Regions from separate parts of the Rhodococcus sp. PSi06 genome, predicted to be linked through region 1. Evidence: riboswitches for the same ligand, from Rfam matches in the RefSeq annotation. Region 1 holds a riboswitch; each other region holds the start of a gene.
What was found. A riboswitch is a leader RNA that binds a small molecule or an ion and turns the genes downstream of it on or off. The one in region 1 is predicted to bind S-adenosylmethionine.

Region 1 (7,772 bases):
ACCTGCCGCGTCGCAAAGCGGTGCACGCACTGTACGAGTGCTGCTGCTCGGTGGCATGGGCATCCCGGGTGGCCGACGGCCGCAGCTACCGCTCGAGGGCCCACCTGTTCTCGGCCTCCGACGCAGAACTGGCGGAGTTGTCGAACGCAGATATCGATTCGTTGGCCGCGACGCTGCCGGAGCCCGGCAAAGTGTGCACGGCCATGGACTCGAACACCCGCGGAGCGCTGGTCAGCGCCGCTCACGTCTACCACGAGCGCTTCGGGTACCCGTACGTGGCGAGTGTGATGTTCGCACCGGAGGGCTTCGAGCCACGTGAGATCTTGGTGGATCTGGGTCACCGTCTCGACAACGACGACCGAACCGAACGCAAAGTGATGCGCAACGAGCTGGCCGAGGTCAACCGCATTCGACTCGAACGTCTGCTGGGTCCCGAGGGTGGTTGGCCCCAGTACTGAGTTCCACCCAGTACTGAGTTCTCACCAGTACTGGGGTGACCCGTACAGCGGTTAGCAGTATCGAGAGGCTCAGCCGAAGAGGCCGACGACCCGACCGATCAATCCACCGGCGATCAGAATGGCCAACAGCGCCACGACGACGATGATGGCGATCGGCATCACCCGGCTACGCTGCGGCGGTTCGTGATTCGGTCCACCGACTGCTGTCTCGGCAGGAGGAGTATCGCCCGGCTTCACACCGCCGCCTGGCTCGAGGCCGGCAGTCTCATCGGGATCGGGATTCTGAGCAGTCATGTTTTTCGTTGTACCCGATCGCCCATCCCTCAATCGAAATGTGCCCTAGCTATCGCTCCGGCGAACAGTTCGGACACCGCGTCGGCGATGACCGATTCGTCGATGTCCTCCGGATCCACCGAATGTTCGACGGCCAATCCGGAGATCAATGCCGTCAGTGACGTCGCGAGGCGTCGGGCATCGAATTTCTCGCCGACGCCCCACTGGTCCGCGCGTTCTGCGATGAGTCGCTCGAGCTCGCGCCGCAGCGCACGGCGGTCGGTTCGGTAGCGCTCGGCGACGGCCGGATCGCGTCCGGCAAGGATTCCGAATTCGACGGTCAGCAGAGGCCAGCGCGGTTCGGCGACCACCCACGAGGCGATCTCGTTGCCGCCCGCTCCTGCTGCTGCACCCGAGTCCAGATCGGAGATGTGAGCCAGCACGCGGGCCGCGAGGTCGAGTGAGCGTTTGGCGAGCAACTCGGCGAACAGCGCTTGCTTGGACTCGAAGTTCGAGTAGACGGCCCCCTTCGTGAAGCCGGCGCGGTCGGCGATATCAGTGAGTTTGGCGGCCGCATAACCGCGTTCGGTGAACTCGTCGGCAGCGGCGGCGAGCAGTCGGTCTCGTACGTCGGCACGCTGCGGTCGTCGCTGCGACTGTGTCGACTCCCACTTTTCTTGCCCGTCTGCAATCACGATACCTAGAGTATTGAATACCTCGGGTATCGACAAGATTCAGGAGTCACCCATGCGCAAGATGTCCTTGCTTGCCGCCGCAGTCCTGGTGCTGCAGCTCGGCTTCATCCTCAGCTACGTCTCGGCGTTCCACGAGCCGACACCCCACGCGATCCCGATTGCGGTGGTGACCGAAGCCGGTCTCCCCGAGGGACTCGATCAGCAGACCGCCGATCGCCTCGACGCCATCGAGAGCACACCCCTCGACGCACGCACCGCAGCCGACACCGCCGAGGTCCGATCCTTGCTGCGCGACCGAGACATCCTCGGGGCGTATGTCGTCGGGGCGAACGGAACCGACACGCTCATCACCGCCGGCGCGGCAGGCAGCTCCGAGGCAACCGCCTTGCAGTCGATCTTCACCGAGGTCGATGCCGCCCAGGGCCGCCAGTTCGTGGTCCGCGACGAGATCCCGGTCGGGGTGCACGACAACCGGGGCCTGTCCGGGTTCTACCTCTCGGTCGGCTGGGTCGTCGGCGGCTATCTACTGGCCGCGGCGTTCGGACTGCTCATCGGAGCACCGTCCTCACGCCGCGAAACCTGCATCCATGTCGGTATTCTCGCGGTGTACTCACTTGCCTCCGGCGCACTCGGGGCGTTCCTCACCACCCACGTCCTGGAAACCTTTGCCGGACATTGGTTCCCGCTCACCCTGCTGGGAACCGGCGTGGTCTTCGCCACCGGACTGGTCACCATGGGTCTTCGCGCACTGATCGGCGTCGCGGCAGTGCCCGCCGCGATCGTCCTGTTCGTGATCCTCGGAAACCCCAGTGCAGGAGGCGCTTTCGGTTCCGATGTTCTGCCATCCCTGTACTCCTCGATCGGACGGTGGATCACCCCGGGCATCGGCACCGAGGGCGTGCGCAGCATCGTGTACTTCTCCGGACACGGGCTGGGTCAACCGGCACTCGCACTGGCGCTGTACATCCTGGTCGGTTCACTGCTGATGGGCGCGGCAACACTGCGCCGACGGTCCTCGCACGACACGGTCGTCGCACGCGAAACCAGTAAAGTGTGATCCCATGACCGCCACCTTCCCGCTGCCACTGCCCGATCTCGCCGTCCGCACTCTGGGAGGCGCAGTCGTGTGGGCGAACGACGAGACGTTCGCGGAGAAGGAGAACCTCGTCAGCCCGGGCAAAGCCGACTATTCGACGGCGACGTTCGGACACAAGGGGCAGATCTACGACGGATGGGAGACGCGTCGGCGACGCGAGGCCGGTTACGACGAAGCCATCGTGCGGCTCGGGGCACCCGGAGTCGTATCGGCGATCGTCGTCGATACCTCGTGGTTCACCGGTAACTACCCGCCGGAGATCTCGGTCGAAGCCGCCGAGGTCGAGGGTTTTCTCTCCCCGGACGAGCTACGCACGCAGGTCGAGTGGACCACCATCGTCGCTCGCAGTCCGGTGAACGGTGACAGCGAGAACAGGTTTCAGGTTTCCTCCGACGCCCGGTGGACGCACGTGAAACTGTCGATCTACCCCGACGGCGGAGTGGCTCGACTGCGGGTGCTGGGCCGCGGCAAGCCCGACCCGAGGTTCCTCGCGGCCGGGCCGGTGGATCTGGCCGCTCTCGAGAACGGTGCCTACGTCTCGGCGTGTTCCAACATGTTCTACAGCTCCCCCAACAACCTGCTCTTCCCCGGTCCGCCGCGGTCGATGGGTGAGGGATGGGAGACCTCGCGTCGACGCAACGACGCCAACGACTGGGTGCAGGTGCAGTTGGCGGGCACCGGACTCGTCCGCCTCGCCGAGCTCGACACCACGTGCTTCCTCGGCAACGCACCGGGTGCCGCGTCGTTGCGCGGGCGACTCGGCGACGGTGAGTGGATCGAACTGCTGCCGCGAACGGCGCTACAGCCCGATACCCGTCATCGCTTCGTCCTCGACCACGAGACTCCGGTCTCGGAGGTGCGGATGGACATCTTCCCCGACGGCGGCATGGCGCGATTGAGACTGTTCGGTGATCTCGACATATCTGCGTAAACGGTCGCGGGGCAATAAAGTCGGGGCATGTCCCGGCTACTTCATGCGAATGCAGCCCATGTTGCCGACACCCTGATTTCTCGTGGTCATCACGGGGTGGTGGTGACCAGTCCGGAGGGCACCCACACCGCCGCCGATGCTGCTGCGGCACTGGGCGTGAATGTGGGTGCGATCGTGAAGTCGATGGTGTTTCTGCTCGACGACGAGCCGGTGCTGTTGCTGGTGTCGGGAGCGCACAATGTTCATCTCGAGCACACGGGTGAGCGTCTCGGTGGCAGGTTGGCCCGGGCCGATCTCGACACAGCCAAGCATGCGACCGGGCAGCCGATCGGTGGTATCGCACCGGTCGGCCACCCCACGAACCTCGATACCTTCGTGGATCAGGATCTGGCCGGGTACGCCGAGTTGTGGGCCGCGGCGGGCCACATCGACACGATTTTTCGGTCGACGTACAGCGAGTTGTTGCGGATCACCGCGGGCCTGGCGATCGACGTCACCTGACCGACGTGCCGGTACCGCGAGGACTCAGGACGCGAGCGTCGGCACGATGTTCGATTCGCCGAGGACCTCGTCGACGATGTCGATATCGAAGCGGGTGCCGCGCGATCCCAGCAGCGGGAGTACCTCGGAGCCCAGGAACGTCGACTGCCGATCCACATCGCCGTGGACCTGCAACGTGACCCCGTCGGCCACGTCGGCCGCGGTGACGTCGGAAATCAGACTGGCCAACCCCGACGGAGTGCCGACGTAGCGGATGGACGACGGGCTGGTCGGCGCGTCGAGACCGGCGAACTCGCGACGAGCTGTGCGAGCGTCGGCCGCGATATGGATCTCGAGGTCGAGGAACACCGCGGTACCTTCGGCGGATTCGCCGCGTTCGACGGCTTCGGCGCGCAGCCTTGCGCGTTGTTGCTGCGCTTCCCGCAGGTCGGAAGCCTGAATTCGGACAACGTCCGCGTCCGGTGCCACGGTCAGTTCGGACCAGATCGAATCGAATTCGACGGCGATGCGGGTGTGATTGTGCGACATGAGTGGTGTCCTGGTTCTAGAAGTCGGAGAACGCATTCGGTCGGAGCGGAGCCGAAATCGAACACGACCCGGACGCCGTGCGGCACAGATCCACATATCTGTTGCACCAGTGACGGTTGCCCTGCCACACGACACTCATGGTCATGAAGCCATGCTAACCGTCCGAGGGGGTGCACGGGGATCCAACCCCGGCCGCGCGGGGCCCACCCACCCCGGCCGCCCCGTCGACCAGGCCCGGGAATGGCCGAGGATCCGGCACGGGATTCCACCAGCCGGCGTCCTCTTCGTAATGCCAGTTCGGGCCCGACGCGACCAGGGCGGCCAGGGCGTCGACGAGTCGGTCGACATCGGCGGCGGAGCTGCCGAGGCCGATGCTGGCTCGTACCGCGCCGTCCGCGTGCCCGAGCCGGCTCAGCAGCGGATGCGCACAGAATTTTCCGTCTCGAACGCCGATTCCGTGCTCGGCGGACAGGTACGCAGCCACCTCGCCGGGGTCGCGTCCGGCCACGGTGAAGGTGACGATGCCGACGGTGTCGGGTGCGTCGGCCCACACCTGAAGTAATTCGACGCCGTCCAGTGCCGCCAGGCCGGTCCGCAACCGGGACGACAATTCGTGTTCGTGAGCCTGCAGCTCGGCGTCGTCGAATCCCGCGATGGCTTCGCAGGCCGCGGCCAGAGCGGCGACTCCCAGCACGTTGGGGGTGCCTGCCTCGTGCCGCTGCGGGGCCGGGGCCCAGTCGGTGTGCTCGATGCTCACCCTGCGCACCGCTCCGCCGCCGGCCAGGTGCGGCGTGCCGACGTCGAGCCAATCACGTTTTCCCACAAGCACTCCCGCTCCGAACGGTGCGTACAACTTGTGTCCGGAGAAGGCGAGGTAGTCCACGTCGAGGGCGGCGATGTCGATACGGCGATGCGGAACCAACTGAGCACCGTCCACCACGATCCGCGCGCCGTGCCGATGCGCCAGCGCGGCGAGCTGCTCGATCGGGAGGACTTCACCGGTGACATTGGATGCACCCGTGATCGCCAGCAGTGCAGCGGGTTTCGCGGCCAGCTCGGCATCCAGGCGGTCGATGGTCTCGGCCAGTGTGGACGCGGCCACCACCACCCGGCGATCGCGCCACGGCAGCAGATTCGCATGGTGCTCGATATCGAGTACCACTGTCTCGCCCGGCACACACGCAGCCAGCAGGTTCAGCGAGTCGGTGGTGTTGCGGGTGAACACCACCACCGAATCCAGTTGCGCACCAACGAAATCGGCGACGGTCACCCGAGCTTTCTCGTAAGCTGCCGTCGAGACGCGGGATGCGTAGCCGGCCCCTCGATGCACACTCGAGTAGAACGGCAGCAATTCCGCTATTCGATCGGTCACCGCGGACAGTGCCGGCGCGCTCGCCGCGTAGTCGAAGTTCGCGTACGCGGCGGTGCCGCCCTGCACCAGGGGAACCTGCAGATCCGTGCCCGAAACAGGGGCAAAAGGAGTGCAGGGACGGGAGAGTACAGATGTCATGACAGATCAAGCCCTCACGTTCGAGGGACCCGCAACCGAAGATTGTGTTGAACGAGTCCGCGCTTGCCGCACCGGATTTCCGGCTGCAGCCTGGTCGTCACCCGGAGCACCCCGCCGCGAAGGAGGGTTGCCGACCAGCAAGCCGGGGCTCGATGCTGGTACTCGTGACCGTGGAAAAGACAATGACAAACTCGCTGCAGTTTTGTCAAGCCGGGACTCGGCCACGAGCCGCAGTAGGATTTCCGCGGTGGGAACACGCGCTCGTTCACCTGCTGGCCAACAGAACGTGAGATAACCAACGACGCTGCTGCTCACCAGCACCACAGAGTCACTTGCCACCGCAGAGTTGCTTGCAAACGAATGAGAAGGACGCCCGGTTGTCTGTGCATCAAGAGAACGATCTGCCGGGTTCGAGCGCGGACACCGCGCCTGCACCGGCGGTGTTTCTTCGCTCGTCTCTCGCTCCGCCCGCCCGGACGCTCATCGACGTTCTCCGCGATACGGCCCATCGTTTTCCCGACGCCCCCGCCATCGACGACGGTGCCGTGTCGGTCAGCTATTCCGAATTGTTGGACGACATCGCCGAGGGCGCCCAGTGGCTCGCCGATGCCGGCGTCCGGCGCGGCGATCGCGTCGGCATCCGCATGCCGTCCGGTTCCTTCTCCCTCTACGTCGCCATTCTGTCGATCCTCGCGGCCGGTGCCGCGTACGTACCGGTCGACGCGGACGATCCCGAGGAGCGAGCCGAGCTGGTCTTCGGCGAGGCGAAGGTGACGGCCATCGTCACCGCAGGCGGTATCGCCGCCGGTACCGCCCCCAAGCAGGATGTCCCCCAGGATGCCGGGCGACCGCCCACTCCCGAGGACGACGCCTGGGTCATTTTCACCTCGGGTTCGACGGGCACTCCCAAGGGCGTCGCGGTCAGTCATCGCAACGCGGCTGCGTTCGTGGACGCCGAGGCGCGCATGTTCTTGCAGAAGGATCCGTTGGGCCCGGGCGACCGAGTGCTCGCCGGCCTGTCGGTGGCGTTCGACGCGTCGTGCGAGGAGATGTGGTTGGCGTGGCGGCACGGCGCTTGCCTGGTGCCGGCACCGCGTTCGCTGGTGCGGTCCGGCTTCGACCTCGGTCCCTGGCTGGTCTCCCGCGACATCAGTGTCGTCTCGACGGTGCCGACCCTGGCGTCGCTGTGGCCGGCGGTCGCACTCGAAGCGGTACGACTGCTCATCTTCGGCGGCGAAGCATGCCCCCCGGAGCTCGCCGAGCGGCTCGCCGTCGAGGGACGCGAGGTGTGGAACACCTACGGCCCCACCGAAGCGACGGTCGTGGCATGCGCGGCGATCATGGACGGGACGGGTCCGGTCCGCATCGGTCTGCCCCTCGATGGCTGGGACCTGGCGGTGGTCGACGCGTCGGGCACTCCGGTCCAGGTCGGTGAGGTCGGTGAACTCGTCATCGGTGGTGTCGGCCTGGCCCGGTACCTCGACCCGGCCAAGGACGCCGAGAAGTACGCTCCCATGCCCTCTCTCGGGTGGGACCGGGCGTATCGCAGCGGTGATCTGGTCAAGCTCGAGCTCGAGGGCCTGCTCTTCCAGGGTCGCGCCGACGATCAGGTCAAGCTCGGTGGTCGACGCATCGAGCTCGGCGAGATAGACAATGCGTTGCAAGCACTTCCGGGCGTCAGCGGTGCGGCCGCGGCCATCCGCAAGACCGGTGCTGGTAATTCGGTTCTAGTCGGCTACCTCGCCAGTACCGACCCCGATTTCGATCTGGAGGCAGCCCG
Region 2 (7,772 bases), on a different contig from region 1:
AGCGCGCGACCGAGACCGAGCTTCTGGAGCTGACCGGTGCAGTCGATCACGGCGACCCGTCCGTGATACGGCCTCGTATCGACGCGTTGGCAAGAGCGGGGCTGGAGTACGAGGTACTAGAACCTGCTGCGGCGCAATCACGTTGGTCGGGTCTACGGTTCGACACAACGGTTCTGTACCACCCCGGTGCCGGACGACTACACGCAGACCGCAGTGTTGCCGCCGCGACGCGAGCCGCCCTCGCACGTGGCGCGATCGTGGAATACGAGACGCCGGTACGGGAAATACGCGGCAGCGAGGTCGTCACCGACGCTCGCGTCTACTCAGCCGACGTGGTCGTCGTCGCAGCGGGCGCATGGACGACGAAGGTGGCACCGATGCTGACGCTTCCGCCGCTGGTCACCACTCAGGAGCAGCCGGCGCACTTCGCTCCGGTTCATCCGGAACTGGAGTGGCCGAGCTTCATTCATCACCCGGGTGCCGAATTTCAGGGTACGGATATGTACGGCCTGTCGTCGGTCGACGGCGTGAAGATCGGCGAGCACGCCACCGGTCCGGTGGTGGACCCGGACACCCGCGACTTCGTGGCCGACCCCGCAGGAGTCGACCGCCTGGTCGACTATGCACGCACGTGGCTGCCGGGGGTGTACGCCGATACAGCCGATCCGCTGACGTGTTTGTACACCAGTACGCCGGATTCCAACTTCGCCATCGGCCGGAAGGGCAACACCGTTGTCGCGGCAGGTTTCTCGGGTCATGGGTTCAAGTTCGCCCCGGCGGTCGGGGCACTGGTAGCCGATCTGGTCGACGGGTAATCGAGACACAGGAAGCACATGAGCGCAACGTTCGATACGAACACTCGTCCTGGCGATGCCAAGCCAGGATGCGTCGAGTTCGTCGAGGTAGAGCAGCACGATCCCCTGGCGACGCCTCTGCTGCGGGAATTGGCGATCGAGTATTCGTCCCGTTACGGGCGTAGCCCCGGGGTCCAGTACGAGGAATTGAAGTCCTATCCCGCTCGTGAGTTCGCACCGCCGGACGGCGTGTTGGTGATAGCGCTGGCCGGCGGGGTTCCTGTCGCTGGAGGTGCATACCGGAGGTACGACCCGCAAACCGCTGAGCTCAAACGTATCTGGACATCGAAGGAGCAACGCGGCAGGGGATTGGGCACACTCGTGGTGGCCGAACTCGAGCGCAGCGCCCGGGGGCGCGGGTATCGCCGCATCTACCTGACGACGGGGTGGAATCAACCGGAGGCAGTGGCGCTGTACCTGGCGACGGGTTACACACCGCTGTACGACCGGACGTTGCCGTCCCGGGCAATCGGACCACATCCTTTCGAGAAGAACCTCGACTGAGCCCGGTTCGGTGATGCCGGACGCGGCGGTATCGGCGTTGCGTTGCGGTATCGGCGTTGGGTATCGGCGTTGCAGTACCGCCGAGCAGCGACTGTCAGCCCGCCCTGCCGGCGTTGTACTCGAGTGCTGCACCGACCCAGAACTGGAGGCCCGGATCGCTCGACAGAGCTTCTGCATCGACGGTGATCCACCCGTCACCCATCGTTCGGCCCTTGCCCATCACAGCGTGGTGGGCTCCATCGCGCTCGAGATATTCGGGTTCGCGTGCCCCGTCCACCCGAACCAGCAGGGCGCGATTCCCGGTGCCGACACACGCCACCATCTTGTCTCGCACCAGGAAGGCAAGACCGCCGAACATCTTCTGCTCGCGCAGACTCTCCTGGTCAGTGAGAACGTCGCGGACGCGGTCTGCGAGGAGTTCGTCGTACGCCATGTGCTTGCGCCCTTCCGGTGAACGTTGCTCTCATCGAATACCTGATCAATAGTGGGGGCAACTGGGTTCTCGCACTGAATCCCGTTTGCTCCGGCGTAGGCCTGCGCAGCAGCAGGCAGAGCTGTGCCCTGACGCTGGTGTTGGTCGTCATGCGGGTTGTCGTGGTTCCTCGTCGCCGGTGTCGTCTGTGTCGCCTGTGTCGTTGTGGTGGTCGGGTGGGTAGAGGACTTCCTCGGGGTGGTGTGCGTGGTTGATGAGTCCGCGGCGTCGGGGGTCCATTGCGGTGGGTGGGTGCCAGAGGGTGCGGCCTGGATATCTGTGTGTTGCTGCGGTTTTGGTGGTGGCCCATTGTCCGGGGCCGGTGCCGACGAGTGCGTGGTGCATGTCGCAGGCGAAGGTGAGTGAGTCGATGTCGGTGGGTCCGCCGTCGGTCCAGTCATCGAGGTGGTGGGTTTGGCACCAGGTGGCGGGGCGGGTGCAGGAAGGGAAGCTGCAGCCGCGGTCTCGGGCGATGAGGACGATGCGTTGGTCGGCGGAGGCGATGCGTTTGGATCGGCCGAGGTAGAGGGCTCTGCCGTTGTCGTCGAAGAGGGTGAGGTAGTGGTGGGCGTGGGAGGCCATGCGGATGGCGTCGCGGATGGAGACGCGGGATCCGGTGGCGGTCTTGGCGTAGCCGCAGCCTGCTTCGAGGTCGTTGAGGGTCATGGTGACGATGGCGGTGACGGGTAGTCCGCGGTGGGTGCCGAGGGTCCCGGAGGCGAGGGTGTGCCGGAGCGCCATCTTCAGCGCGTCGTGGTGGCGTTCGCGTTGACTGCGGGTATCGCGGGCGGCGGCAGCAGCCCTCACTGCGCTATCCGGTGACGCGGGATCCGGGGGAACATCACCGGTTGCGTCGTCGAGTCCTGCTGGGTCGTCGGGTGTTGTGTCGCAAGCACAGTCGGCACCGCACTGGCCGCACTCGCCCTCGACGCTGCTACACCCACCGCAGTCGTCGTCACCGTCGCAGTTGCTGTCATGCCACAGTCCGGTATCACTGGAATCGGCATCGTCGGCAATAGGTTCGGGCTTCGGCACTTTGCCACTGCTGTCCCTGCGACTCTCATTCCCGCCCTTGTCGCCGGACTCGTCGTCACTTTCATCCTTGTGGACCACCGATGTCGGGTCGGCAGGATTGTTCACTCCCGGCTTCGCCGCTTTCGAGAACAACGCTTCGAGGTAAGCGCGTAGCTCGGAGTCGACGCAGAAGTTTCCTTCCGACATCCCGTCGGCGCCCTGCTCACCGAGGTAGAAGAACGCATCCCGCCGCTTCCGCGGCCTGGGCTTACCGTCCTCGTCTTCGTCCTCGTCGAAGTCGCCGTCGGGGTTCAAGATCGCATCCAGGTTCGCCACCAAAGGCGCGAAATCGTCGGGCCGCCTGGTGCAGGCGAACCCCACCAACTGCTGCTCGGCGAGATCGCGGGTCTGCGGGTCCACACTGGCCGGCAGATGCTTGAAGAATTCGCGGATCATCTGCACATGCTTGGTATCGAGCAATCCCGCCCGCACCGCGTCCGCGGTGTGCGGCAGCAACGGCGGCAAGGGTTCACCGGACAGCGCAGTGCGGTCACCCAACTCCGCCGCCAGACGCACCCGAGCACCGGCTGCGCGTGGGGTGATCCGCAACATCCACGCCACCGAGCACGGCACCGACCCCGGATACACATCGAGACCGTGCTGAGCGATCAACTCGTTGAGCCAGGTGTGCGAATGCGCCGGCAGCGACCGCGACACGGACTCCATCCGCTGGATGACCGCACGACGATCAGCGTTGGTCCATGCCACCGATGCCTGGCCGGCCAACGCGGCGACCGCAGACTCGACCGCATCGACCAATGCAGCTAGCTCTGGATCGGACACGTCGGGGGCGGGCGGCACCGTCTCGATGCCGTCCACCCCTGATCCGCCGTCCCCCGAAAGCATGACCGGAATCTATCGCGACCCACCGACAAGTATTCGAACACACGTTCGCAGTAGTCACCGGCAGCCTGAACGGCCATCGGTAAACGGAACGTGGCGCTATGTGGCGAATTACACGTGGACCTTCGGTGTGACGTTGTCGATTTCGAGCTGGGACGAGTCGCGCAGATGCTGGTGACGTTGTTCAATGCTCAACAAGGTGGACGTAACGACCACAGCAGCGTTGCTTTGTATCGATGACGAGCAGTATCTCCGAACTCGATTGTCGAGCCGGTGTCCAGTGTTGTGTGTTGACCCAGTGGGGATGATCGACATGAACGACTCATGTGGCTTCGCCGTTTCGTGGAGTACGCCGAAGGAATTGATCAACCGACTTCAATTCGGTGCGAGTGATCTGTGGCCGTAGGGTGCGTCCACTTCCGATCGCTGGCGGTTCATCGCCCAGTTGATCGATAGTGATCGGGGCATGCTCGTCGAACTGGGTGGTTCGGTATCGACACGGGTTGTAGAGGCGCTCGTTGCGACGGCCGAATTATGTAGGCAGTCGGTCAGCGAGTCTGTGCCAGCTGAGGACTGGGAGTATCTCCGACGGGCACTGCGATGGCTCGAGCGTAGTAATTCCGACGTCGATCGCGCCCTTATCGCCGTGGGCGAGGAGTTGGCACTGATCGGGCTCGACGGGATAGAGCAGGATTTCTCGGTTGCAACCTGGCTCTGCATGGATGTGTTGGACCGGTTTGCCTCCGCGGGCGACGCAGTCGGCTACTGGGTCGAGTACATGCGGGGCGGTGAGTCGAATACAACTGAGCAAGACGATTCAGAATCGATCGACAATGACGACGCCGCACTTGCTGTTGCCGTCTGACATCCCGGATTCCCCTGCCGGGCAGCGTGCCTCGACTCTGTGCCAATTGCTGGCAAGCCAGCATTTCGCCCGGGCAGGGTAGTCCTCACAGCGAGCTTTCGGATTCCAGGACGGCTTCGGCAGCAGCCGCAATGGCGTCGCCGATGCGGTCTCGATTTCGATCGATGAACAGTTGATCTCGCGAATACAGTGCACCGTGCTCGTGGTTCGGTCCGTCTTCGACTGCGCGCCTCATCACCTCGAGTCTGGCGATGACGATGTCAGAGAGTTCGTCGGCCCGAGGGGTGGGATACGTCGTGAAAATCCGGCGCAGCCTGTCCCACCGGTCGGTGTCTGGCTCCCACCCTCCGTCGGAAAAGTTGTCGTTACTGCAAAGCGGCGCGAATCTGTAGGCGAAATAGGCCATGTCGTCGATGCGTCGTCCCGGTCCGGCTTCGTCGAAATCGATCAACGCGACAGCCACGGAACCGTCGAAGACGAAGTTGTACGGAGCTGCATCCCAGTGACAGATCACCTCGGGTTCGACGCCTTCGGGAAGGTGTCGAGCATGGCCGTCCGGCAACTGCAGACCGATGGTCGAGTCGTGCAATTTTCGTATGATGCGGGCAGCACTCTCCAGGGCATCGACACTACGAATGGCCGCGGGCATCGGGTAGTTGCCGGCAATTCCATGCCGGTAGGTGAGTACTTCCCGACCCTGAGCATCCATCCCCAAGAAACGCGGAGCGTGGGAAAAACCCCTGTGCTCCAACTCTTTCAGAAGGCAGTGCACGGCAGGCGAATGGTCTCCCGCCGTTCGACGCACCGTCTCGGCTACCCGGTGAACGGCAGTCCTGTTGCCCCCGTGCAAGGGAATTTCCGCGTCGTCCCGCATACTTCTACACTCTCACGTCGATGCAGAAGCGCACCGGAAATCAGCGTCGATCTCCACCCCGGTTGGCAACTGCGCCGAGCCTCTCGTAGTATCGGTAACCGTAGGACCATCCAGAGCGACCGAGAGACCTGGCTCTATGACGTCGCAGCAACCCCCCGACTCGTCGGGTGAGGGTGCTACCGCCGGGACCGATGGAGGAATGCACGTGAATACCCGAGTCGCCTCAGGTTTCGTCGACGGATGCCGTCGGCTGCATGTCGATCTGTGCCGTCTGAACGGTTCGACCTGTCTCAGCTGACATTTCAGCACCGTACATTTCGACACCACCTCATCATCTGCACCAACTCCTTCCTGGGCACACGTGGCTCGGACGCGGGAGTTCTCGTGCGATCGACAAGATACCGGAGACACCCACGTGTCCACTCGCCCTGCACTTTTGGTGGCCGGAGTTCTCGCCGCCACCGCCACACTGCTTGCCGGATGCGCCGGCAGCGCTACCACCTCGGCTGCCGATGCCGGACCCCCGCAGTCCGGCGGCACGCTGCGTTACGGCCTGTCCGGCGCTCCCACCTGCTCCGACCCGGCCCAGTCCGGCACCAACCAGACGATCTATGTCACCCGGCAAGTGGTCGACTCTCTCACCGACCAGAATCCGGAGACAGGAGAGATCGAACCGTGGTTGGCCGAAAGCTGGGAAGTCGGTCCCGAGGCACGGTCTTTCACGTTCCAGCTGAAGGACGGTGTGACGTTCAGTGACGGCACGCCGCTCGACGCCGCCGCCGTAAAAGAGAATTTCGACGCCATCACCGGCACTCTCGGTGCGGCCAAAGCGCCTCTGGCTGCCAGTTACCTGACCGGATATCAGGGTGCAACCGTCATCGATCCGCTGACGGTCCGCATAGACTTCGCGGCACCCAATGCACAGTTCCTGCAGGCGAGTTCGACGCCTCAGCTCGGAATTCAATCCAGCGCGACGTCGGCGCAGTCGGCAGAGTCACGGTGCTTGGGTACCAACATCGGATCGGGACCGTTCACCTACGCGGACTATCAGCAGGATCGCTCCGTCACGCTGGCCAAGCGATCCGGATATGCCTGGGGCTCTGCGGCGTTCGGTCACACAGGCGAGGCCTACCTGGACCGTGTCGAGTTCACCATCGTGCCGGAGTCGGGTGTACGTACCGGCAGCCTCTCCTCCGATCAGCTCGACGCCGTCAGCGACGCACTACCGCAGGATGCGCCGCAGATCGAGGCGACCGGTGGCCGGATCCTGACGGCCCCCAACCCGGGCGTTCCGTTCGGCATTCAGCCCAACGTCACCCGCGGTGCGCTTCGGGACCCCGCCGTCCGCACAGCCCTGGTACCGGCGATCAACCGTCAGGAACTCGTCGACACCGTCCTGGGACCGGACTTCCGGACGGCGACAAGCACGTTGGCCAGCGCCACTCCGGGCTTCGTCGAACTCGCCGATGTCACCTACGACCCCGAGAAGTCGACATCGCTGCTCGACGATGCGGGGTGGACTCCCGGTGCAGATGGGATCCGCGAAAAGGATGGCGAGAAGCTGAGTTTCAAGGTCATGTACTCGGCCGTGTTCGCCGGCAATCAGGCAATTCTGGAGCTGACCCAGCAGCAGTTGCGTGCGGTGGGCGTCGACCTACAGCTCGAGCTGGTCTCCAATTCGGAGGCGACGGCACGGCAGGGCACGAAGGACTACGACGCGACGTACTACAACAGCACCCGCGCCGACGGCGACATTCTGCGTACCTCGTTTGCGGTGGACGGACGAAACCTGAACGCGCGCGGCCCGATCCCTGATCTGGATGCATCGTTGACCGATCAGCTCGGGGCCACGGACGTGCCGGCGCGCAACGGAATTCTCGCTACGGCGCAGCAGCAGGTGCTGGACAACGGCTTGTGGATTCCCACAATCGAGCTTTCGCAGGCGGTCGGCGCGGCGTCGAAAGTGCAGGATCTGAATTTCGAGGCCTCGGCGCGGCTGCAGTTCTTCGATACCTGGCTGAGCGCATGACCCGCTACATCGGACAGCGGGTACTGCAAGCAGCGGCCGTGCTGTGGGCGGCGTTCACCATCTCGTTCATCGTGCTGTTCCTGCTGCCGTCGGACCCGGTCAGTCTTGCCGTGGATTCGGCCGGCTCGGGTACCCCGGCCGACGCTGCAGCCATCGCTGAGCTGCAGGCTCGTTACGGTCTCGATCAGCCGGTGCTGGTGCAGTACTGGCACTCGCTGGTCGGTGCCGTGCAGGGTGATTTCGGATTGTCCATCGCC
Region 3 (7,772 bases), on a different contig from region 1:
ATTCCGTTGGAAAACCTGTCGGTTCTCAATGTCGCCGACGTATTGATCTGGGGAACGGAGGGACCCGGTGACCGCACCCAGTTGGAGAAAGAGCCGGTGTACAACGCACTCGAACCGGTCAAGGACGGCAATCTGGTGTTCACCGACGGGGTGACCGCCGGTGCGATCTATTTCACCAGCGTGCTCAGCCTGCCGTACGTCATCGACAAGCTCACGCCTGCGCTGACCGAAGCACTCGACGGAACGGCATCGACGATCACCAGCTGACCGGACCGGGCCGCCTACTGTGCGGCGGCGCGCTTGTCCATCCACATGGCGGTGGCCAGTACACCGAGACCGGCCACCGCCAGGCCCGAGCCGACAGCGGCGGGTGCCGTGTAGCCGAAGCCTGCGGCGATCACGGCACCACCGACTGCCGCGCCGATGGCGTTGGCCAGGTTGAATGCGGCGTGGTTGAGTGAAGCCGCCAGCGTCTGGGCGTCCTCGGCCACGTCCATCAACCGTGTCTGCAGGCCGGGCACCACCGAAGAGCCGGCCGCGCCGATCAGGAAAACCAGGAGCAGAGCCGTGATCGGATTGTGTGCCGCTGCGACGAACAACGCCAAGAACACGGCAGTTGCGGCCAGACCGACGAAGGTGCCCCTGAGCTGGAAGCGGTCGGCCAGCCAACCACCGACATAGTTGCCGGCGACCATGCCGAGCCCGTAGATCATCAGGGCGAGCGGAACGAGTGCGCGAGCGAGGCCGGCGACATCGGTCAGCGTCGACGCGATGTAGGTGTACACCGCGAACATTCCACCGAATCCGACGATTCCGACGAACAGGGTCATCCACACCTGGCTTCGGCGCAGTGCACCGAGCTCGGTGATGGGGCTGGTGGTCGGCATGGCGTCGAGCCGGGGCATCCACACAGCCAGCGCCGCGACGGTGAGGGCACCGATGACCGCCACGAGAGCGAACGCACTGCGCCACCCCAGAGCCTGTCCGATCCAGGTTGCCACCGGTACGCCGACGACGTTGGCGACCGAGAGACCCATCATCACCATCGCGACGGCTTTGGCGCGTTTTCCTGGTTCGGCGAGGTGTGCGGCCACCAGTGCGGCCACTCCGAAGTACGCACCGTGCGGCAGGCCGGCGACGAATCGTGAGGCGACGAGCTCGTTGAAACTGGGTGCGAACACCGTGCCGAGGTTGCCCAGGGTGAAGGCCACCATCAGCACCAGCAACAACATCCGCCGGGGAACTCGGGCAGCCAGGGCAGCGATGGTGGGAGCGCCGACCACGACCCCGAGCGCATAGGCGGAGATCATGTGGCCCGCAGAAGGCTCGGAAATCCCCATCGTGGTGGCGATGTCCGGCAGCAAGCCCATCGACGCGAATTCCGTCGTGCCGATGCCGAAGCCGCCGATGGACAGAGCCAACATCGCGAGCTTGCGGCGGGTCGAGTGCGGTCGATGACTGACACTCAGGCCACTCGACACCTTGCCGCGCACAGCGCTGACTCGGGAAAGAGCGGAATCGGTGACAGTCACAGCGGTACTACCTTCGTTTCGATCGGGAACGTGAACGGCGAGATCGGCGGCGTACAGAATCGATTCAGCACAGCGCATCCCAGTAGGGGAACAGCCGACTCGACCATTGTCTTCCCTCTACCCTCCAGTTTTCGAGCCGAAGAGCGGTGATTGTCCTCACCCGAGCAACTGCCGGGGCCCTTCTCGGCCGCCGGGCCAAGCCCTTGTTCCTGTGGCGCGTCCGTACCCGCTAAGATTTCCGCCAGGTCATGAGTGCCAGCATCGAGCCCCGGCTTGCTGGCCGGCAACCCTCCAGCCGCGGTGGGGTGCCCCGGGTGAACGACCGGGCCGATCCTGCATGCAAGTGCCGAATCGACAAGCGCGGGTCCGCAAGAAGCGGACCCACTGAATCTTCGGCCTCCAGGGGCCGAGGCCTGTCAGGAGGTTTTCTCATGTGTTGCTGTACCGATACGCCCCGTAGCGCTCGACCCCTCGAGCATCATTCGACATTCGATTTCTCTCGTACCGACTTGTTTCGGACGAACTCGTTTCAGAAAACGGAGTATCAGCAGCCATGACAGATTCGAACCCCGACATCGTCGACGCCACCGGAGCACCGACCGAGGATCCGTTCACCGATCCCTCTGCCAATTGGAGTTTCGAGACCAAGCAGATCCACTCGGGTCAGACGCCGGACGGCGCAACCAACGCGCGCGCACTGCCGATCTACCAGACCACCTCGTACACGTTCGACAACACCGATCACGCGGCCGCATTGTTCGGACTCGCCGAGCCGGGCAACATCTACACCCGCATCATCAACCCCACCCAGGACGTTGTGGAGCAGCGCATCGCCGCTCTCGAAGGTGGCGTCGCAGCATTGTTGGTCGCGTCGGGTCAGGCAGCCGAGACCTTTGCCATTCTCAACCTTGCGGAGGCGGGCGACCACATCGTCTCGAGCCCGCGTCTGTACGGCGGCACCTACAACCTCTTCCACTACACCCTCCCCAAGCTGGGGATCACCGTCTCGTTCGTCGACGATCCCGATGATCTCGAGCAGTGGCGGGCCGCGATCACGCCGTCGACCAAGGCGTTCTACGGCGAATCGATCTCCAACCCGAAGAACGACATTCTCGATATCCCGGGAATCTCCGCGGTAGCCCACGAGAACGGCATCCCGTTGATCGTGGACAACACGGTGGCGACGCCGTACCTGCTGCAGCCGTTGAAGCACGGGGCAGACATCGTCGTGCACTCGGCGACCAAGTACCTGGGTGGACACGGCACGGCGATCGCCGGCGTGATCGTCGACGGTGGCACCTTCGACTGGACTCAGGGCCGTCACCCCAACTTCACGACCGCCGACCCGAGTTACCACGGTGTGGTGTTCGCCGATCTCGGCGCTCCCGCATTCGCGCTCAAGGCACGCGTACAGCTGCTGCGCGACATCGGCGCAGCTGTCTCTCCGTTCAACGCCTTCCTCATCAGCCAAGGAATCGAGACGTTGAGCCTGCGCATCGAGCGGCACGTGGCCAACGCACAGAAGGTGGCGGAGTTCCTGGCCGGCCGCGACGACGTCGTCTCCATCAACTACGCCGGACTCGAGTCGTCGCCGTGGTACCAGCGAGGCCAGGAATTGCTACCCAAGGGACAGGGCGCAATCGTCGCGTTCGAGCTGAAGGGTGGCGTGGACGCGGGCAAGAAGTTCGTCAACGCGCTCACACTGCACAGCCACGTCGCTAACATCGGTGATGTGCGCTCACTCGTCATCCACCCCGCATCCACCACCCATTCCCAGCTGACTCCCGAGGAGCAGTCGGCATCGGGTGTGACGCCGGGTCTGGTTCGTCTGGCCGTGGGAATCGAAGGAATCGACGACATCATCGCCGATCTCGAAGCCGGCTTCAGCGCGGCGGCATCTTGAGCAACAGCTGCGACACAGGCGTTCGTCCGGAGGCGGTTCTTCCGTCTCCGGACGGGCGGCTGGGCACCATCGACATCGGCGGTCTCGACCTCGAGAACGGTGCTCACATCCCCCAGGTGACCGTCGCCGTGCAGCGGTGGGGGGAGCTCGCCACCGACCGCAGCAATGTCGTGCTCGTCGAACATGCCCTGACCGGAGACTCGCACGTGTCCGGCCCGCCGGACGCGGATCATGCGCTGCCCGGTTGGTGGAACGGAATGGTCGGACCCGGGTGTCCCATCGACACCGACGAGTGGTGCGTGGTTGCGACCAACGTGCTCGGTGGATGCGGCGGCACCACCGGGCCGAGCAGCATCTCGCCCGACGGCACACCGTATGGATCGACGTTCCCCGACATCTCGATCCGCGACCAGGTCGCGGCGGAGGCAGCTGTCGCCGACGCCCTCGGCATCGACCGCTTCGCCGCCGTGGTCGGTGGCTCGATGGGCGGGATGCGGACCCTCGAATGGATCGTCAGTCGTCCCGATCGCGTGGCAGCGGCACTGGTTCTGGCAGTCGGTGCGCGGGCAACGGCCGACCAGATCGGCACGCAGACAACGCAGATCGCCGCGATCAAAGCGGATCCGGGGTGGCTGGGTGGCAACTACCACGGCTCCGGAACGTCTCCGACGGCCGGACTCGGTATCGCGCGACGCATTGCGCATCTGACGTATCGCACCGAGAGCGAACTCGACATTCGGTTCGGTAACTCACCGCAGAACGACGAAGATCCATGGTCCGGCGGCCGCTACTCGGCGCAGAGCTATCTCGAACATCAGGCCGCGAAGCTGGTCAATCGATTCGACGCGGCGACCTACGTTCTGCTCTCCGAGGCCATGAACCGACACGACGTGGGTCGCGGCCGCGGCGGAGTGGCCGAAGCTCTTGCGTCCGTGCCGGTTCCGACCATCGTCGGCGGCGTCGATTCGGATCGGCTCTATCCGCTGAGGCTGCAGAAGGAGATCGCCCGCGAACTCCCCCAGTGCCGCGGACTCGAAGTGATCCAATCTCGCGACGGTCACGACGGCTTCCTCACCGAAGCCGATTCGGTGGCGAAACTACTCGCAGAGACGATGGAACTCGCCCGTCTCGGACGGCGCTGAGGCCGTCGGGCACGCTCCGTCCGGTCGCTTCTGCAGACGTGCGCCCGAGCCGTCAGTCGGTACCCAGTGGATCGATCGACAGCGACAGGAACACGATAGCTCCGCCGACGCAGCCCAACGCGAGCACATCGAATCCACGACTGCGCACGCTGAGGGTTCCGACCCGAGATTCGGGCAGGCACAGTCGCAGCACCGCGGCCAGGAGCGCCGCACATCCGAAGATGAACGCGCCGCGCCGCCAGCGATCCGCCAGCACCAGCACCAGCGCGGCGAGGACGACGACCGATACCGCGACGATCGGCAGATTACGCGCTACTGCGGCGCGGAATCCCGGGTCGTGTTCGGCTCGCGAATCGGCGGCGTTCATGCTCGGATCGCTCAGCTCTCGGCTGCGGAGCGCTCGGCACGCTCGACCACGTTGGTGAGCAGGAAGGCGCGGGTCAACGGTCCGACGCCACCAGGATTGGGCGAAAGGAAACCTGCGACCTCGGCAACACCGTCGGCGACGTCGCCGCGCAAGCCGTCCTCGGTACGGGTCACGCCGACATCGAGCACGGCGGCACCGGGCTTGACCATGTCTGCAGTGATCAATCCCGGAACCCCGGCGGCAGCAACGACGATGTCCGCGCGGGAGACCTCCGAGGCAAGATCGCGAGTACCGGTGTGGCACAACGTCACCGTGGCGTTCTCCGAACGCCTGGTGAGCAGAAGCCCGATGGGTCGACCCACAGTGACGCCGCGACCGATGACCACCGCACGCGCGCCGTCGAGGGCCACGTCGTAGCGACGCAGCAGGTGCACGATGCCGCGCGGCGTGCACGGCAGTGCCGCATCCTCACCGAGGACCAGACGGCCCAGGTTGATCGGGTGGAGGCCGTCGGCGTCCTTGTCCGGGTCGATGCGCTCGAGCGCAGCATTTTCGTCGAGATGTTTCGGCAACGGCAGCTGCACGATGTATCCGGTGCAGTCGGGGTTGGCGTTGAGTTCGTCGATCACTGCTTCGAGATCCGATTGGCTGATGTCCGCCGGCAGATCGCGGCGAATCGAGGTGATCCCCACCTTGGCGCAGTCGTTGTGCTTGCCCCGGACGTATGCCGCCGAGCCCGGGTCGTCGCCCACCAGCACCGTGGCCAGTCCCGGGGTGATGCCCTTCTCCCGCAGCGCCGCTACGCGGGCAGTGAGATCGACGAATATCTCGTCACGGGTCGCTTTGCCATCGAGAATCGTTGCAGTCACCCGGCCATTGTTCCAGGCTCGAGGTCGGCCGTGCCGCGCCGGTCCGCCCACCAGGTCAGCCCTCCACCACCAGACCGTTCGCGCCTGCGTATGCCACGGCCTGCATCAGCTCGATCTTGGCACCTCGCACACTCGCGCTCACCCACAGGGACTGATCGGCGACGGCACCGCGTAGATCGGCCTCGTCGAACTTGGCGTCGACGGTGCGGGCTCCCGCGAAATCCACCGAGCGCAAGATCGCTTTCCGGAAATCTGCAGATACGAGGTTCGCCTCCCGCATCCTGCACCCCGTGAGGTCGAGACCACGCAGATCGACGTTCCCCAACGCCGCGAGCGTGAAATCGACCTCGTCGTAGACCGCAGGACGCATCCGGCTGTCCACGAACACCGAACCCATCATGGTCGAGTGACGGAAGGTACTGTGCTGCAGATTCGTTCGAGTGAACGTGCACGATCGGAATGCGGAATTGGTGTGGGTCGATTCGGTCAGATCGGTGCCGGTGAAATCGCATTCGGTGAACACCACAGAGTCGGTTCGCACTCCGCTCATGTCGGCATCACGAAATGTGCAGCGAACGAACTGCCTGCCGTTCCACTCCTGCCCGTCCAGTCGAGTGTCGGAAAAATCTTCACCGATGATCTGCTCGTCGTCCACCTGCCCCATACTTCCCCGATTCGTGGTGGCAGAGTGAACCGGGTGTTTCGACTGATGTTCTTCGAGCCCCGCATCCCCCAGAACACCGGCAATGCCATACGCCTGGTGGCCGGCACCGGATGCGAGCTGCACCTGGTAGGCCCGCTCGGGTTCGACATGTCCGAGCCCAAGCTCAAACGGGCCGGCCTGGACTACCACGATCTGGCGTCCGTCACCGTGCACCGGGACCTGCCATCGGCCTGGTCGGCTCTCAACCCCACGCGAGTGTTCGCGTACACCGCTCACGCCACGCGTTCGTACGCCGACGTCGCATACGAGCCCGGCGATGTTCTGCTTTTCGGACCGGAGCCCACCGGACTCCCCGACGAGGTTCTCGACGACCCACACGTGAGCGACCGCCTTCGCATTCCGATGATTCCCGGCCGTCGATCACTCAACCTCGCCAACGCAGCAGCGGTGACGATGTACGAGGCATGGCGGCAACACGGGTACGAGGGCAGCGTCTGACGGGCGCTGCCCGAACCAGTTCGGCCGCACCGTTCCTTCATCGATCACGAAATCAATTGTGAGCGGCGACAAATGGTCACCGAATTGTCCTGTGACAACGAACCGTCGCAGCTGCACCGATGGGTCGCCACCGAAAAGACTATCCCTCGAAATCGTCAGCGTTCGACCCGACTGCGGCCGGCGGCGGTCGAGCGCTGTCGGTAACGATTTTCTTGCCGGCGTCGGGCAAGGGCACTCGCGACCGCCGGGTGCCTCCCCCCGGATCCGGAGTGACCGCCACTGCTGGCCCGAACAACGAAATCCCAAGCGATGGAATACCATTCGAGTAACAGACCGGACGGTCGAACAACATCGTGAACGTACGACGGACGGCCCCGACAGCTCCTCCCGAGGTACGCAGAACCGGACTTCCACGACGATTCGTTGCCGATGGCAGCGGCACCGTTACACAAACCTCGCCAGCTTGCTGCCGTCGACGACTCGAGCGGGGTACGGTGTGCCGCATCGACCCGTTTCGCTCGTGAAGGAGCTTTCTGTTGTTCTCTGTTTCCTCTCCCCGCCGTTCTTCCTCCTACTCCTCCATCACGCGCACGTCGAGTCGGTTCGGTAGCCGAATTGCCCGGACCGCAGCAATATTCGCTCTCGGCTCGGGAATGACCGCCGCCGCACTGGTGGGCACCGGCACCGCGTCGGCCGCCCCCGTCAACTGCGTGTCTCCGCCCTCGGCCAACGACATCCAGGTCGACGGCACGGCGAGCTGCGGTGCCACCTCGGAGGGCACCGGCCGGGCCACCGCC
Region 4 (7,772 bases), on a different contig from region 1:
GCTCGCCCGATCCCTCGACGAGGTCGGCGGGTTCGCCGGACTGACGTCGATTACACCCACAACGACGATGACGGTCACGCTCGCCATCACGACGGTTGTCGGCACTTTCGTCTCCGCGGGGACCCAGGCACCCAACTGGACTCGGTTCGCACGATCCGGGTCGCAAGCGGCGTGGGCGTGCATCATCGGGTTCCTTCTCGGCAACGGAATGATGATTCTGTTCGGAGCGATCGGAGCAATAACCTTCGGTGAGGGCGATTTCGTTCTGGTTCTGTACAACCTGGGGCTCGTAGGCTGGGGCCTGATTTTGCTGTTCGGTAACCTGTGGAAGAGCAACGCCGACACCGCATATGCCTTCGGTGTTGCCGGCGCGGAAATGTTCCGGCATCCCCGGAAGGCACCGTTCATCATCGGCGGCTGCGTCATCGGGACCGTGCTCGCGCTCGTCGGTGTGCACAACCATCTGGTCGACTACCTGAGCTTGCTCGGCACCTTCATTCCTCCGCTGGGCGGGGTTCTCATCGGAGACTTCCTGTGCCGCTGGCGGCAGGGCATTCCCGAGGGGCACACTCCCCCGCTCGTTCACTGGCGGCATCTCGCGGTCTACGCTTTCGCGGCCTCCCTCGCGTGGTTGTCCGGAGAACTTGACATCGGAATCCCGCCGTTGATCGGCATCGTGGTAGCTATTGCACTCACGATGGTTCTGCATCGACGTGGCGCGGCGTCAGCGCACGGATCCCTGGCCGCTTAGGGTTGTCGACACTCCACCGCGAAGCCAGTGTCCATCGAAGAGAGGTAGCCGACGCCGATGATCATCACGGGATTGTTCTTCGCGGAGTACGCACGAGTCAGCGAGGACATGCTCGACATCCTCGGCGGTGTATGGGATACCTGCACCGTGCCGCGCGATACCCGCATGCTCGAATGCCGGCTGGTCGCGTTGCTACAGACCGGGCCCGACGACATCGGTAAGGACTTCCCTGCAACGCTCGAGGTGCTCGACGCGAAGGGCGAACACATCGTCAATCAGCGAGGCCTTCAGATCCCCGGCACCGGCTTCACCGGCGAGAATCGGTTCTGGTTCCTGCCGATGCAGATGGTGTTCCGCGACGAAGGACGGCACAACTTCATCCTCAGCGCCGGTGGAGCCACAGCAAGCGTCGGGCTTCGTATCGCGTTCGGTTAATCGAGCGGTAAGGGGCTTTCGGTCAGTTATTAGAGCGCCCGCAGCCGGGACAAGACGCCTCACTGCAGCCGACCCACTCAGCGGGACAACGCGTGCAGGGTCGCCTCTCCCGCCCGATATCCCGCCTCGAACAGCCATGGCCACTCGGAGAAATCCTCGGGTTCCACCACTACGGTCTCCACACCACCGTTTCCCCTCCGCTTGGGCATGTTCTCGGGATGCGCGGGAAACCGTTCTTTCAAATAGGCCGGCTCGAGGCTCTGCCGAAAGATCAGCCACGTCCGCGGCGTGAAGCCCACTGCCTCAGCACGTTTCGCGACGTCGATCCACGCCTCACTGTTCGCGTAACCACCCGCGAGCACCAGCCTCTGGGTCTCCAGCATCGGGAACACCCCGAACCATATCGGCGGATAGCTCAGCAGCGTCTGGCACCAGGCCCGACGACGCTCCGGCGGAATGGGTTCCCATTTGGCTTGTGCTATTTCGAGTCCGTCATCTGCAGACATTGTTCACCTCGTCCTGGAGGTGCGAACCTCCATCGACTTGCGCACCCGCGGTTGCGGGATGCGCCGGTTCTTCCCCTGGGGCACCCCTGTCGATGGAGACGGGGTTGCCGGACAGCCGGCCAGGTACCTACGGCTGTCGCTCTTGAACCTTCCTCGACAATAGCCGAGGGGTACACCTACGACAATCCTGTGGGTCAGCGGGGCACTTCGACGAACGCGCCTCTTGTTTGCCGATCGGTGCGGTGCCGCGGTGGGGACCGAATGAAACCCTGTGATGACCGGGCAACACTCCGGCCGAGGTTCTCGACGTACATCGGACATCCGTCATCATTGACGCGTGATCAAACAGGGAAGTTGTTTTGCTTTGCTCGGCATTGTGATCGCGGTGCTGGGTCACGCAGTGACGGGAACTTTGGGGTACTCGGCGTACGTCTCCGGCGAATCGTTCTATGGACCCGACACCACGTTGGGGCCGTGGGTACGACCCGTCGTCGCCGCGTCGACCGGCGCCTTGATCGGCATGTTCGCAGGGCTGGCGCTGCACCTGTGTGGCTACCGATTCATCGTCGAACCTTCTCGGCGCGTGGGGCTCGTCGTCGTTGCCGGTCTGGTCGGATTGACGCTGGGGATGACGCCCGTACTGATTCTGGTCGGCACGAGCTTCTCCGGTTCGAGTTCGGGCGTATCGCCCGACTACTTGCTCCCGATCTATGCAAGCACCGCAGTTTTCGCTTATGTACTCGGAGTCGCCTCGGTTCGATTGCTGCTCAGAGCAACTCACGATCCGTTGCCATCTCGGACGACCAAGGTTGTGGCTGCCTTTCTTCCGATTGGCGGTGTCCTCGCCACCCTCGCCGGCATGGGGATTGCCTGGATTCTCGGATTTTCCACGACGGCATCCACCTTTGTCGCCGTGATCGTGGCGGTGCTGTGCATACTCGCGGCAACCTTTGCACTCGCGCGAGCGTGGGCGTTGCGCACGACAGCGTAGAAACTCGAGAATTCGTCACGCGCGCGACCATCCCACCACCCTCGGTGTGAATGGCGAACACACCCTCAGCGCCGATTGGGCCACAGCGAGCGTCGCGCTTCGTATCGCATGCGGCTCACACAGGGCGACCAGAATGCGGACTCCGCAGCGCACCGCTTCCCGCGTAAACAACGCTGCACTTAACTACACTTAAGTGCATCAAAGTACATTAAGATGGTCGTTGCTGTATTTTTGCAAGGGAGGCGTTGATATGTCGTGGCCGCCACACGCCCGAACAACCAAGGATTGGCAGCCTCGGCATCGTCAAGGCTCGAAGGCAGACCGCACGCTCGATCGAATCGAGGTGTCGATCCCTCCTGAGATCAAAGACCTTGTCTTTTCGCCGTCCAACGAGACCGCTCAGGCGCAGGAAGCTGCGATCATCGCGGTGGCTCGTCTCGAAGCGGGATTCGGCGAGCATCTCGCGCCGCTCGCAGATTTCCTGCTCCGAAGCGAATCCGTGGCATCATCCAAAATCGAGAGTGTCGACGCCGGTTGGCATGCGTTCGGTCGCGCACTGGCCGGGGGCAAGGCGAGCGCCGATGCCAAATCTCAACTCGCTGCAATACACGCGCTGAGCACGATGGTCGACGCTGCGGGCCGTGGACCGATGTCGCTCGACACCTTCCTCGACGCACACCGACTTCTCATGGCTCCCGATTTCTACACTGCGAAAGACAGTGGCGCACTGCGTGATGTGCAGAATTGGATCGGTGGCAGCGACTACACACCCATAAATGCGCTGTACGTTCCACCGCCGCCGGATCTCGTCCCCGAACTGATGGACGACTTGCTGGTGTTCGCGAACCGCACGGACATGCCGATCATCGCTCAGGCCGCGATCGCTCACGCACAGTTCGAGTCCATCCACCCGTTCACCGACGGCAACGGCCGAATCGGACGTGCATTGATCAGCGCGGTATTCCGCCGGCGCGGCCTGACTCGTCGAATCACCGTTCCGTTGGCCTCGGCGATGCTCGCCGACACGACTCGGTACTTCTCCTTCTTGACGGGGTACCGCAGTGGACAGGCGGACAAGTTCGTCCACTATCTGGCGTCGGCCGCTGTGCACGCAAGCGAAGCGTCAGCGGAGTCGGCGCACGCTCTGTCGGAGCTGCCGGGTGCGTGGAAACACGTAGCAAAACCTCGCGCCAATTCTGCTGACGAAGCTCTGCTTGCCCGACTGCTGGAGGTGCCGATCCTCAACGCAGACATGGCGACAGAGATCACCGGAACAACCGATGTCAGCGCGTATCGCGCACTTGGTCGACTGACCGAGGCAGGCATCTTGGAGTTGATTTCCACGAGCAAGCGAAACCAGATATGGGCGGCGACCGACGTCCTGGCCGAGCTCGACGCACTGAGCGCCGCGATCGGCAAACGGACGCTCAGTCCTTGAAATCGAGCGCTGGCGGAGGTCAGAACAATGGTTCGGCGGTTAGGCGCGCAACTTCATCCAGACCGCCTGTAGGGCTACGTCAGGATTCGCATCGCCTTCGGCTGACATCAGCTGCTGATCGTCTCCCGCGCAGCACCACGCTCCACCACTCGTCGAGCGGTTCGGGCTACAGCCTCGTCGATCAGGAACCCCTTGCTGTCGACCGCCACACCCGAGGTGGCACGTGCCAAGTCGGCCAACAGTTCCTCGGCTTCTCGTACCTCGTCCTCCGACGGCACGAACACCGTTCGCACAGGGGCGAGTTGAGCCGGATGAATACACGCACGACCGACGAATCCGAGACCGGCCAGACTGCGAGTATCGGCCTCGAACGCATCGGCGTCGCGAAAGTTTCGCGACACCGCGGCCGGCGGCGGATCGATTCCTGCCGCCACGCTGGCTGCGACCACCTGAGCTCGCACGAAGGACAGCGACTCCGCGGAACCGTCGACGCCCAGATCGGCAGCGAGATCCACCTCACCGATTTGAAGAAATTTGACCCGAGGCGCACGGGCGATCTCGAGGGCCGCGAACACTCCCGCGGCCGTCTCGATGAGGGGCGAGACCACCGCGTCACTGCCACTCAGTAGGGCGTCGGCCTGTTCGATCTCGCGAGCAGAGGAGACCTTCGGCAGCCAGATACCCGTCAGGTTCGGGTGCAGCACCGCACGAATATCGTCCTCCTGCAACGGTCCCGGATTCACTCGCACCCAGATCTGCACCTCACCGGGTTCGCAGGCAGCAACCCACGCGGCTACCGTCGCGCGGGCGTGATCCTTGTTCGCTGCGGTGACGGCGTCCTCGAGATCCAACACCACCGCGTCCGTGCCCGACGCCAAAGCTTTGTCAAAACGCTCCGGCACGTCCCCCGGAACGTAGAGGTACGTCAGAGCCGACCTCATCCGATGACACCCGTTCCCGCTACGAGGGACTTGGCGATAACGGTGCGCATGATGTCGTTGGTGCCCTCACCGATGGCCATCAACGGGGCGTCGCGGTAGAGGCGCTCGACGACGAACTCGGTGGAGTATCCGTAGCCACCGTGAATACGCATGGCTTCGAGGCTGGCGGTGATCGCGGCCTCGGAGGCGAAGTACTTCGCCATCCCGGCTTCCATGTCCACGCGCTTACCTGAATCTGCCTGCGATGCAGCCCAGTACGTCATCAGACGTGCAGCCTGCAGCTGGGTCGCGATGTCGGCGATCTTGAGCTGAATGGCCTGGAACTCGGCGATGGGCTGACCGAATGCGGTGCGCTGCTTGGCGTATTCGAGCGCCGCGTCGTAGGCGGCCTGCGCGATGCCGACACTACGGCCGGCAATGTTGAGACGACCGATCTCCAAACCGGACAGCGCCTGCTGCAGACCACGACCCTCCACCCCACCGAGCACTGCGTCGACGGGAACGCGCACATCGGTGAACGTGATTTCACACGATTCGGTGCCCTTGTAGCCGAGCTTGCCCATGTCGCGCTGCACCTCGAAACCGTCGGTCGTGGTGTCGATCAGCAGCAGCGACATTCCCTTGTGGGCGGGGGTCGTGGTGGTGTCGGTCTTGACCAGTACCGGAAGCACATTCGCGTGCCGTGCGTTGGTGATCCACGTCTTCGCACCGTTGACGACGTAGTGGTCGCCGTCCCGCTTGGCGGTGGTCTTGATGCCCTGCAGGTCGGTTCCGGCACCGGGCTCGGTCAGGCCGACGCCTGTTCGCCATTCACCGGACGCGAGCTTGGGGAGCAGCGTCTTCTTCTGCTCCTCGGTGCCGTGTTTGCCGATCATCCAGCACGAGAGGTTGTGACTGCCGAGGATTCCGGCGACACCCATCCAGCCACGGGCCAGCTCTTCGTACACCAGGGTGAACGAGACCTTGTCGAGGTCCAGGCCGCCGTACTCCTCCGGCGTCGTGATGCCGAACAGACCCATGGCCTTCATGTGCTCGACAATCTCGGTGGGGTACCGCCCCGTCTTTTCCCACTCGTTCGCGACCGGGATAATTTCCTTGTCGACGAAGGTGCGCAATGCTTTACGGAAGGCCGTCTGCTGCTCGTCGTACGTGAAGTCCATGATATGTCCTGTCGGTTGAAGTGTCAGGGTGCCGGCGCGATGGCTGCGGCGAGGTCGAGGATGGCGGTCAGGTCGGTTTCGTCGACCAACCCGAGGACGCGGTCGGCCAGCTCGTTGGCACGAGAGTCGTTGCCGCAGTTGCCGAGAAACTTCTCCAGCAGGCGGTCGTCGCTCAACGGGAACCCAGCAGATCCGTGACTGCCGCCGACGGAGGCGTCGAGCACTCGTCCGTTGGTAAGCGTGAGAACCGCCCTGCCCGACGCGGCGGCCGCGGGAACCTCGGACGGGAGGTTCGTCACCCGCACCTTCCGGGCGGTGACGAGGACGTCCTCGCGTGCGATGGATTCGTCGGTGTAGGTCGAGACGGTGATGGCTCCGTCGTGCAGCAGTGCCGCCACACTCCACGGCAGGTCGAACTTGCCGTCGTAGGTACTGCGCGGTGACGCGACGCCGGTGTTGGGGCCGCAGACGAACGGACTCGAATCGGGATGAACGAACACCTCGATGTCGTCGACATCGCTCGCCTGAACTGTGTTGTCGCCGAGCGCTTCCGACACCGCATCGAGCGTCACGTGCATGAGCTGGCAACTGGGATACGGCTTGATGCCGATCCGGGTGGCTTCCCACCGCGTACCGAGTCCCTCCGTCAACGCCGCAAAGTTTGTCGGCCGATCGGTCAGCGCAGCGTAGATTCCGCGTCGACCTTCGAGAACCGACGAGGGTCCGGTCGCACCGGCGGCGGCGAGCCGGGCGGCCAGCACACCGTTCATGCTCGCCGATCCGGGATGCAGCGCCTTGGTGTCGGCGTCGGTGTCGAGAAACTCGAGCAATCCCGAACTCGACGACCCGGCGATGCCGAGGGCGTTGACCAGTGTCTCGGTGTCGAACTTCGAGAGGTGTCCGGCGACGAGTGCGGCTGTCAACGGTCCTACCGCTGCCGTGGCATGCACACCCCGAGCGTGAAATCCGTGCGGACTGACTTCACCCAGGCGGCAGGCGGTTTCGAGCCCGAGAGCCGCGGCGGTCAGCACATCGGCACCCGAGGCCGATACCTGCTGCCCGACGGCGAATGCCGCAGGGAGCGATACGGCCGTCGCGTGCACCAGTGCGCCCGCATGCGTGTCGTCGAAGTCCAGGGAGTGCAGCATCACCCCGGTCGCGAAGGCGGCTGCCGGTGCAGACAATCCTCGGGTTCCGGTGAGAGGCCGCGCCTCCGGTGGGCCGCCGAGGGCGTCGGCTACTGTCCAGCCCGGTCGGCCGTAGCCGAGCCGTTGGGCCGCAACGGTATTACCGACGCCATCGAGCAGGTGCCGCGCGGCCGCGTGCCGGACGTCCTCGGACAGATCGGCGACGGTGACACTCGATGCCCACTCAGCCAAGATCGTCGAGGTCACGCCCGCACCTCGTCCTTCGCCGTACCGAAGGCTCCCTCCGCCTTCAGCTTCGCGATGCGATCGTCGTCGTAGCCCAGCTGCTCGCGCACGATGTCGTCGAAGTGCTCGTTGCGCTGCGGCGCGCGGCGGTACTGCTTGGCCTCGGATCCGAAGTTC

Region 2: it holds a riboswitch for S-adenosylmethionine, as region 1 does, so the genes downstream of both, ACFI9K_RS18950 (ABC transporter substrate-binding protein) here and ACFI9K_RS07470 (aminotransferase class V-fold PLP-dependent enzyme) in region 1, are expected to answer to the same signal.
Region 3: it holds a riboswitch for S-adenosylmethionine, as region 1 does, so the genes downstream of both, ACFI9K_RS05310 (bifunctional o-acetylhomoserine/o-acetylserine sulfhydrylase) here and ACFI9K_RS07470 (aminotransferase class V-fold PLP-dependent enzyme) in region 1, are expected to answer to the same signal.
Region 4: it holds a riboswitch for S-adenosylmethionine, as region 1 does, so the genes downstream of both, ACFI9K_RS23060 (mandelate racemase/muconate lactonizing protein) here and ACFI9K_RS07470 (aminotransferase class V-fold PLP-dependent enzyme) in region 1, are expected to answer to the same signal.

Annotation. Positions count from the first base shown of each region.
Region 1 is NZ_JBHNYO010000004.1:189,148-196,919, reverse strand. Features, by position in the region: gene ACFI9K_RS07505 (2-oxo-4-hydroxy-4-carboxy-5-ureidoimidazoline decarboxylase) at 1-458, shown strand, start outside; gene ACFI9K_RS07500 (DUF6480 family protein) at 528-752, opposite strand; gene ACFI9K_RS07495 (TetR/AcrR family transcriptional regulator) at 782-1,426, opposite strand; gene ACFI9K_RS07490 (hypothetical protein) at 1,479-2,483, shown strand; gene alc (allantoicase) at 2,488-3,453, shown strand; gene ACFI9K_RS07480 (YbaK/EbsC family protein) at 3,481-3,954, shown strand; gene ACFI9K_RS07475 (hypothetical protein) at 3,979-4,482, opposite strand; gene ACFI9K_RS07470 (aminotransferase class V-fold PLP-dependent enzyme) at 4,637-5,992, opposite strand; SAM riboswitch class IV at 6,047-6,162, opposite strand; gene ACFI9K_RS07465 (Pls/PosA family non-ribosomal peptide synthetase) at 6,376-7,772, shown strand, end outside.
Region 2 is NZ_JBHNYO010000014.1:173,186-180,957, reverse strand. Features, by position in the region: gene ACFI9K_RS18980 (FAD-dependent oxidoreductase) at 1-815, shown strand, start outside; gene ACFI9K_RS18975 (GNAT family N-acetyltransferase) at 834-1,358, shown strand; gene ACFI9K_RS18970 (TfoX/Sxy family protein) at 1,453-1,791, opposite strand; gene ACFI9K_RS18965 (HNH endonuclease signature motif containing protein) at 1,939-3,750, opposite strand; gene ACFI9K_RS18960 (hypothetical protein) at 4,214-4,612, shown strand; gene ACFI9K_RS18955 (phosphotransferase) at 4,698-5,321, opposite strand; SAM riboswitch class I at 5,590-5,684, shown strand; gene ACFI9K_RS18950 (ABC transporter substrate-binding protein) at 5,902-7,515, shown strand; gene ACFI9K_RS18945 (ABC transporter permease) at 7,512-7,772, shown strand, end outside.
Region 3 is NZ_JBHNYO010000003.1:121,964-129,735, reverse strand. Features, by position in the region: gene ACFI9K_RS05320 (ABC transporter substrate-binding protein) at 1-267, shown strand, start outside; gene ACFI9K_RS05315 (MFS transporter) at 282-1,424, opposite strand; SAM riboswitch class IV at 1,777-1,899, shown strand; gene ACFI9K_RS05310 (bifunctional o-acetylhomoserine/o-acetylserine sulfhydrylase) at 2,086-3,435, shown strand; gene metX (homoserine O-acetyltransferase MetX) at 3,432-4,577, shown strand; gene ACFI9K_RS05300 (DUF3017 domain-containing protein) at 4,630-4,944, opposite strand; gene ACFI9K_RS05295 (bifunctional methylenetetrahydrofolate dehydrogenase/methenyltetrahydrofolate cyclohydrolase) at 4,956-5,813, opposite strand; gene ACFI9K_RS05290 (pentapeptide repeat-containing protein) at 5,869-6,477, opposite strand; gene ACFI9K_RS05285 (tRNA (cytidine(34)-2'-O)-methyltransferase) at 6,511-6,975, shown strand; gene ACFI9K_RS05280 (DUF6764 family protein) at 7,512-7,772, shown strand, end outside.
Region 4 is NZ_JBHNYO010000021.1:19,122-26,893, reverse strand. Features, by position in the region: gene codB (cytosine permease) at 1-751, shown strand, start outside; gene ACFI9K_RS23065 (DUF6941 family protein) at 809-1,186, shown strand; gene ACFI9K_RS23060 (mandelate racemase/muconate lactonizing protein) at 1,264-1,692, opposite strand; SAM riboswitch class IV at 1,721-1,840, opposite strand; gene ACFI9K_RS23055 (hypothetical protein) at 2,030-2,683, shown strand; gene ACFI9K_RS23050 (Fic family protein) at 2,934-4,121, shown strand; gene ACFI9K_RS23045 (HpcH/HpaI aldolase/citrate lyase family protein) at 4,229-5,062, opposite strand; gene ACFI9K_RS23040 (acyl-CoA dehydrogenase family protein) at 5,059-6,222, opposite strand; gene ACFI9K_RS23035 (MmgE/PrpD family protein) at 6,246-7,616, opposite strand; gene ACFI9K_RS23030 (CaiB/BaiF CoA transferase family protein) at 7,613-7,772, opposite strand, start outside.